DNA from 2 places in the Rouxiella chamberiensis genome. Region 2 is predicted to be linked to the other one. Evidence: predicted binding sites of a transcription regulator. Region 2 holds the regulator's gene; the other holds the start of a gene.
What was found. The regulator sigma-54, encoded in region 2, starts transcription at its own class of promoters, with help from an activator protein. The targets are predictions, from matches to a motif close to GTTGGCACANNTTTCGCTNT.
Positions count from the first base shown of each region.

Region 1 (3,423 bases), 380 kb from region 2:
CGGTACCAGAGGTCATGGTCATGAATTCGGTACGGAAACCGATCAGGCCACGCGCCGGGATCAGGTAATCGAGACGAATACGACCTTTGCCGTCAGGGATCATGTCCTTAACGTCGCCTTTACGCTCACCCATGGCTTGCATGACTGAACCCTGGTGCTGTTCTTCGATATCCAAAGTCACGTTTTCGAACGGCTCCTGCATGCGGCCATCGATTTTACGGTTGATAACTTTAGGACGAGAAACGGCCAGTTCGAAACCTTCACGACGCATGTTTTCGATCAGAACCGACAGGTGAAGTTCACCACGGCCTGAAACACGGAATGCGTCGGAGTCTTCGGTTTCTTCAACACGCAGTGCCACGTTGTGCACCAGCTCTTTGTTCAGACGGTCAAGGATCTGACGTGAAGTCACGAACTTGCCTTCTTTACCACAGAACGGAGAGGTGTTGACGTTGAAGTACATGGTTACGGTTGGTTCATCAACGCTCAGGGCCGGCAGCGCTTCGACGTTCTGTGGATCACAGATGGTGTCGGAGATGTTCAGCTCGCCCAGACCGGTGATGGCGATGATGTCGCCCGCTTCGGCGATGTTCGCTTCGATACGCTCAAGACCCATGTGGGTCAGAACTTTACCGACTTTACCGTTACGAGTTTTGCCTTCGCTATCGATGATGGTGATCTGCTGGTTAGGCTTGACGGTTCCGCGCTTGATGCGGCCGATGCCGATAACGCCAACATAGTTGTTGTAGTCCAGCTGGGAAATCTGCATCTGGAATGGTGCTTCTACTTCAACCTGCGGAGCAGATACGTGGTCAACGATTGCCTGGTACAGCGGAGTCATGTCTTCGGCCATATCGTTATGGTCGGTACCCGCGATACCCATCAGTGCAGATGCATAGATGATAGGGAAATCAAGCTGCTCATCGGTAGCATCAAGGTTAACGAACAGGTCGAATACCTGGTCTACAACCCAGTCAGGACGCGCGCCAGGGCGGTCGACCTTGTTGATTACCACGATCGGCTTCAGACCATTGGCGAATGCTTTTTTGGTCACGAAGCGGGTTTGCGGCATAGGGCCATCCATTGCATCCACAACCAGCAGCACCGAGTCGACCATTGACATCACACGCTCTACCTCGCCGCCGAAGTCGGCGTGTCCCGGGGTATCAACGATGTTGATGCGGTAGTCTTTCCAATTAATGGCGGTGTTTTTTGCGAGGATGGTAATCCCACGCTCTTTCTCCAAATCGTTGGAGTCCATTACGCGTTCGGTGGCTTCCACACGCTCTCCGAAGGTACCGGATTGCTGTAGCAGCTTATCAACCAGGGTAGTTTTACCATGGTCAACGTGGGCAATAATGGCGATGTTACGCAAATTTTCGATCACAGCTTTGCCTCAGGCATTTAGAAATATAGAAATAGCGCGCTATTGTACACGTATTAGGCTAGGTTCTAAACAAGTTCACAAGATTCTCTTCGAAACAACTTCTGTATGGTTACTTTACGATCCCTTTCTCGGTGCAAAAGTCGCCATGACCCAAAATGGTGCACCAAAATGGTTCACCACGTGCGCGTTATTGAACCAAAATAGTGCATTAATCCCGTTATGGTGCATACTCAATAACCATACAACCCGCGCAGAATGGCAATCGTGCCCTTTTGACAAAGTTGGCACAGATTTCGCTATTACTTATTCAGGGTGAAAAGAGTCTTATCAGAGCCACTATAAAAGCTGTTTAAGCCACACGCCATTTTCAACAATGTTTGTTTATTCGTTCCACGACGAACACATAATGAGAAATTCGGGAGAACTAGTATGTCCGCTGAACACGTTTTTGCGATTATCAAGGAAAATGAAGTCAAATTCATCGACCTGCGCTTCACTGACACCAAGGGTAAAGAACAGCACGTTACCATTCCATCTCACCAGGTGAGCCCGGACTTCTTTGAAGATGGTAAAATGTTCGATGGTTCTTCCATCGGCGGCTGGAAAACCATCAATGACTCGGACATGGTATTGATGCCAGATCCGAGCACAGCGGTGCTTGACCCGTTCTTTGAAGAGTCAACCTTGATAATCCGTTGCGACATCGTCGAACCTAACACTCTGCAAGGTTACGACCGCGACCCGCGTTCAACGGCTAAACGTGCTGAAGACTTCCTGAAAACCTCCGGTATCGCAGACACCGTTCTGTTCGGACCTGAGCCAGAGTTCTTCCTGTTTGATGATGTGCGCTTCGGCAGCAGCATCGCGGGTTCCCACGTTGCCATCGACGATATCGAAGGCGCATGGAACACCGGCACCAAATACGAAGGCGGCAACAAGGGCCACCGTCCTGCTGTCAAAGGCGGTTACTTCCCGGTTCCTCCGGTCGACTCCTCTCAGGACCTGCGTTCTACCATGTGTCTGACCATGGAAGAAATGGGCCTGGTTGTTGAAGCTCACCACCACGAAGTGGCAACCGCAGGTCAGAACGAAGTGGCAACCCGCTTCAACACCCTGACCAAGAAAGCCGACGAAATCCAGATCTACAAATACGTGGTTCACAACGTGGCTCACGCATTTGGCAAAACCGCGACCTTTATGCCAAAACCAATGTTTGGCGACAACGGTTCAGGCATGCACTGCCACATGTCTCTGTCCAAAGACGGTAACAACCTGTTCTCCGGCGACAAATACGGCGGCCTGTCCGAAACTGCGCTGTACTATATCGGTGGTATCATCAAGCACGCCAAAGCGATAAACGCCTACGCGAACCCGACCACCAACTCCTACAAGCGTCTGGTCCCAGGCTACGAAGCCCCTGTTATGCTGGCTTACTCCGCGCGTAACCGTTCTGCTTCTATCCGTATTCCACACGTTTCAAGCCCGAAAGCGATGCGTATCGAAGCGCGCTTCCCGGATCCAGCGGCTAACCCGTACCTGGCGTTTGCTGCCCTGCTGATGGCCGGCCTTGACGGTATCATCAACAAAATCCACCCTGGCGATGCCATGGACAAAGACCTGTACCACCTGCCACCAGAAGAAGCGGCAGAGATCCCACAGGTTGCAGGTTCTCTGGAAGAAGCGTTGAAAGAACTGGATGCCGACCGTGAGTTCCTGACTCGTGGTGGCGTATTCACCAATGACGCAATCGATGCCTACATCGCACTGCGCACTGAAGAAAACGACCGCATTCGCATGACGCCACACCCGGTAGAGTTCGAACTGTACTACAGCGTCTAATCACGCGTAGTCCGGGCTTTACGCTCTGTACTGTCGCCGCTTTCGGGTTGCGGCAGTGCGGAACAAAAATATCGAGATATTTTTTGTTGCCGTGGAAAATTTCAGCCCATCTCCGGATGGGCTTTTTTCTCCACGCCTCTTTCCTGTGTGACACCTCTGATCCGAAGCGTTTACGGGTCGCGGTTTAAATGCACCAA
Region 1 covers NZ_CP114058.1:3,664,400-3,667,822, forward strand. The annotation lists gene typA (ribosome-dependent GTPase TypA) at 1-1,387, opposite strand, end outside; gene glnA (glutamate--ammonia ligase) at 1,817-3,226, shown strand.
Region 1: the regulator sigma-54 is predicted to act here: its motif matches at 1,668-1,687, upstream of glnA (glutamate--ammonia ligase).

Region 2 (3,423 bases):
CGCGAAAGTCCGCTATGAAGTCGAGAAGGATCTGGTTACGCTGACAGGCGATGCGTATCTCGAACAGCTCGACAGTAACGTCAAGGGCGATCGCATTACCTATCTGGTGCAACAGCAGCAGATGCAGGCCTATAGCGACAAGGGTAGCCGCGTGACCACCGTGCTGGTACCGTCTCAGCTACAGCAAAAGACCCCTGCGGCTGCAGGTCAGAAAAAGAGTAACTGATAATCTATGGCAACGTTAATCGCAGAAAATCTGGCGAAAGCCTACAAGGGCCGTAAAGTTGTTGAAGACGTCAGCCTGTCGGTCAAGTCAGGTGAAATCGTCGGACTTTTGGGTCCAAACGGCGCCGGTAAAACCACCACTTTCTATATGGTGGTGGGCATTGTGCAGCGCGACGCGGGTCGCATTGTCGTTGACGACGAAGACATCAGCCTGCTGCCGCTGCATACCCGTGCGCGTCGCGGAATCGGCTATCTGCCGCAGGAAGCCTCCATCTTCCGTCGTTTGAGCGTGTACAACAATCTCATGGCCGTGCTGGAGATAAGAGACGATCTCGACAAAGAGCAGCGCGTCGCTCGCGCCAACGAGCTGATGGAAGAGTTCCATATCTCGCACCTGCGCGACAGCCTCGGGCAGTCGCTGTCCGGGGGTGAACGTCGCCGCGTGGAGATTGCCCGTGCGCTCGCCGCCAATCCAAAATTCATCCTGCTCGATGAACCTTTTGCCGGTGTCGACCCGATTTCGGTTATCGATATCAAGAAGATCATCGAACATCTGCGCGACAGCGGGCTTGGCGTGCTGATTACCGACCACAATGTGCGCGAAACGCTGGATGTCTGCGAACGCGCCTACATTGTGAGCCAGGGCCATATGATTGCCCACGGCACGCCGGAAGAAGTCATGCAGAATGAACAGGTTAAACGCGTCTATCTAGGCGAGGCTTTCCGTCTTTAATTGAGGCTTTCGGTCTTTAAAAGTAGATACTCCGCTAATTTGTCGTAACGGAATTGAAATCAAGATATGAAGCAAGGTTTGCAACTCAGGCTCAGCCAGCAACTGGCAATGACACCGCAACTCCAGCAGGCAATTCGTCTGCTGCAGCTGTCCACGCTTGAACTCCAGCAAGAGATACAATTGGCACTGGAGAGCAACCCGCTGCTGGAGCAATCCGATCTGCATGATGAAGTAGACGCCAAAGAAGCGACCGAAAGCGAGGCGCTGGACACCCGCGAAGCCCTCGAGCAGAAAGACATGCCCGAGGAGCTGCCGCTCGATGCCACGTGGGACGAAATCTACACCGCAGGCACGCCGTCCGGCACCGGCAACGATTACAGCGATGACGAGCTGCCGGTTTATCAGGGTGAAACGACCCAGACGCTGCAAGACTACCTGATGTGGCAGGTCGAGCTGACGCCGTTTACCGAAACCGATCGCGCAATCGCTACCTCTATTGTCGATGCCGTCGATGACACCGGTTATCTGACCATTTCTCTCGATGATATTCTCGAAAGCATCGGCGACGAAGACGTCAGCATGGACGAGGTCGAGGCAGTGCTTAAACGCGTTCAGCGGTTTGACCCTGTGGGCGTTGCCGCCAAGGATCTGCGCGACTGCCTGCTGATTCAGCTTTCCCAATACATTCCCGAGACCGCTTTTCTGACCGAAGCGCGGTTGATCGTCGGCGAACATCTCGATCTGCTCGCCAATCACGATTTTCGCGCACTAATGCGTTCAACTCGCCTAAAAGAAGATACACTTAAGGGAGCGATGCAGCTGATTCAGTCTCTGGATCCCAGACCTGGCCAGTCCATCAACACCGGCGAATCCGAATACGTGATCCCCGACGTGCTGGTGCGCAAGGTCGGCAAAATCTGGACGGTAGAGCTGAATTCCGACAGCATTCCACGCCTGAAGATAAACCAGCAGTACGCTGCAATGGGAAATTCAGTGCGCAACGATAGCGACGGGCAATTTATCCGCAGTAATTTGCAGGAAGCCAAATGGCTGATAAAGAGTCTGGAAAGTCGCAACGAGACGTTATTGAAGGTAACGCGTTGTATTGTTGAACAGCAGCAGGCATTCTTTGATCTCGGTGAAGAGTATATGAAACCTATGGTGCTGGCCGATATTGCCAGTGCCGTGGACATGCACGAATCGACCATCTCCCGCGTGACGACGCAGAAGTTTCTGCACAGTCCACGGGGCATTTTCGAACTTAAGTATTTCTTCTCCAGTCATGTGAGTACGGACAGCGGGGGTGAAGCTTCATCCACGGCTATCCGGGCACTGGTCAGGAAATTAATCGCGGCGGAAAACCCCGTCAAACCTCTGAGCGACAGCAAGTTAGCCACTATGCTATCGGATCAAGGCATTATGGTGGCGCGACGCACTGTAGCAAAATACCGAGAGTCTTTGTCAATCCCGCCTTCAAACCAGCGCAAACAGTTGGTTTGACCTCAACAGAGAAGGAAGACATTATGCAACTCAACATTACCGGACATCACGTAGATATTACCGAACCTCTCAGAGAATTCGTGAACGCAAAGTTTGCCAAACTCGAGCAGTACTTTGACCGAATCAATCAGGTTTATATAATATTGAGTGTCGAAAGAGTGCAGCAGGTGGCCGAAGCCACGCTGCACGTGAACGGAGGCGAGTTGCATGCCACCTCGGAGCATCAGGACATGTACGCCGCTATCGACGGGTTGGTTGATAAACTGGCTCGCCAACTGAACAAACACAAAGACAAACTGAAACAGCACTGATCCTTAAGACCTTTATATCGGCTCGTGTTTTTACCCAACGTTTCCGAAGCCCCTGCTTCACACACGACGGGTAAAAAGCGAGCCGTTAAATCTTTAAGGCAGACGCCAAAGTGAAAATGAGATGATTAACGATACAGCACTGCAGCTGACTTCGGTGTTAAACGCCGAATGCACGAAAAGCAACGTCCATTGCGCCAGCAAGAAACGCGCACTGGAGATCATTAGCGAACTGGCAGCCAAACAGCTGAACCTCGCGCCGCAGGTGATTTTCGATGCCGTTCTGACCCGTGAACGCATGGGCAGTACCGGGATCGGTGCTGGGATTGCAATCCCTCATGGAAAACTTGAAGAGGACACACTGCGCGCGGTCGGCGTTTTTATCCAGCTCGAGCAGCCCATTGCATTCGATGCCGTGGATAATCAGCCGGTTGACCTGCTTTTTGCCTTGCTGGTTCCTGCGGATCAATGTAAAACCCATTTACATACCCTGTCGCTGGTGGCGAAAAAGCTGGCCGACAAAGCGGTATGCCGTCGCCTGCGAAGTGCGCAAAGTGACGAAGAGCTTTACCAGATAATGACCGAAGACGAGTAAATCGCTGAAAATAGACGATTGATTTAACGAAGGAGTAAGAAACTCATGGTGCTGATGATAGT
Region 2 covers NZ_CP114058.1:3,282,821-3,286,243, forward strand. The annotation lists gene lptA (lipopolysaccharide ABC transporter substrate-binding protein LptA) at 1-226, shown strand, start outside; gene lptB (LPS export ABC transporter ATP-binding protein) at 233-958, shown strand; gene rpoN (RNA polymerase factor sigma-54) at 1,025-2,458, shown strand; gene hpf (ribosome hibernation promoting factor) at 2,482-2,769, shown strand; gene ptsN (PTS IIA-like nitrogen regulatory protein PtsN) at 2,891-3,361, shown strand; gene rapZ (RNase adapter RapZ) at 3,407-3,423, shown strand, end outside.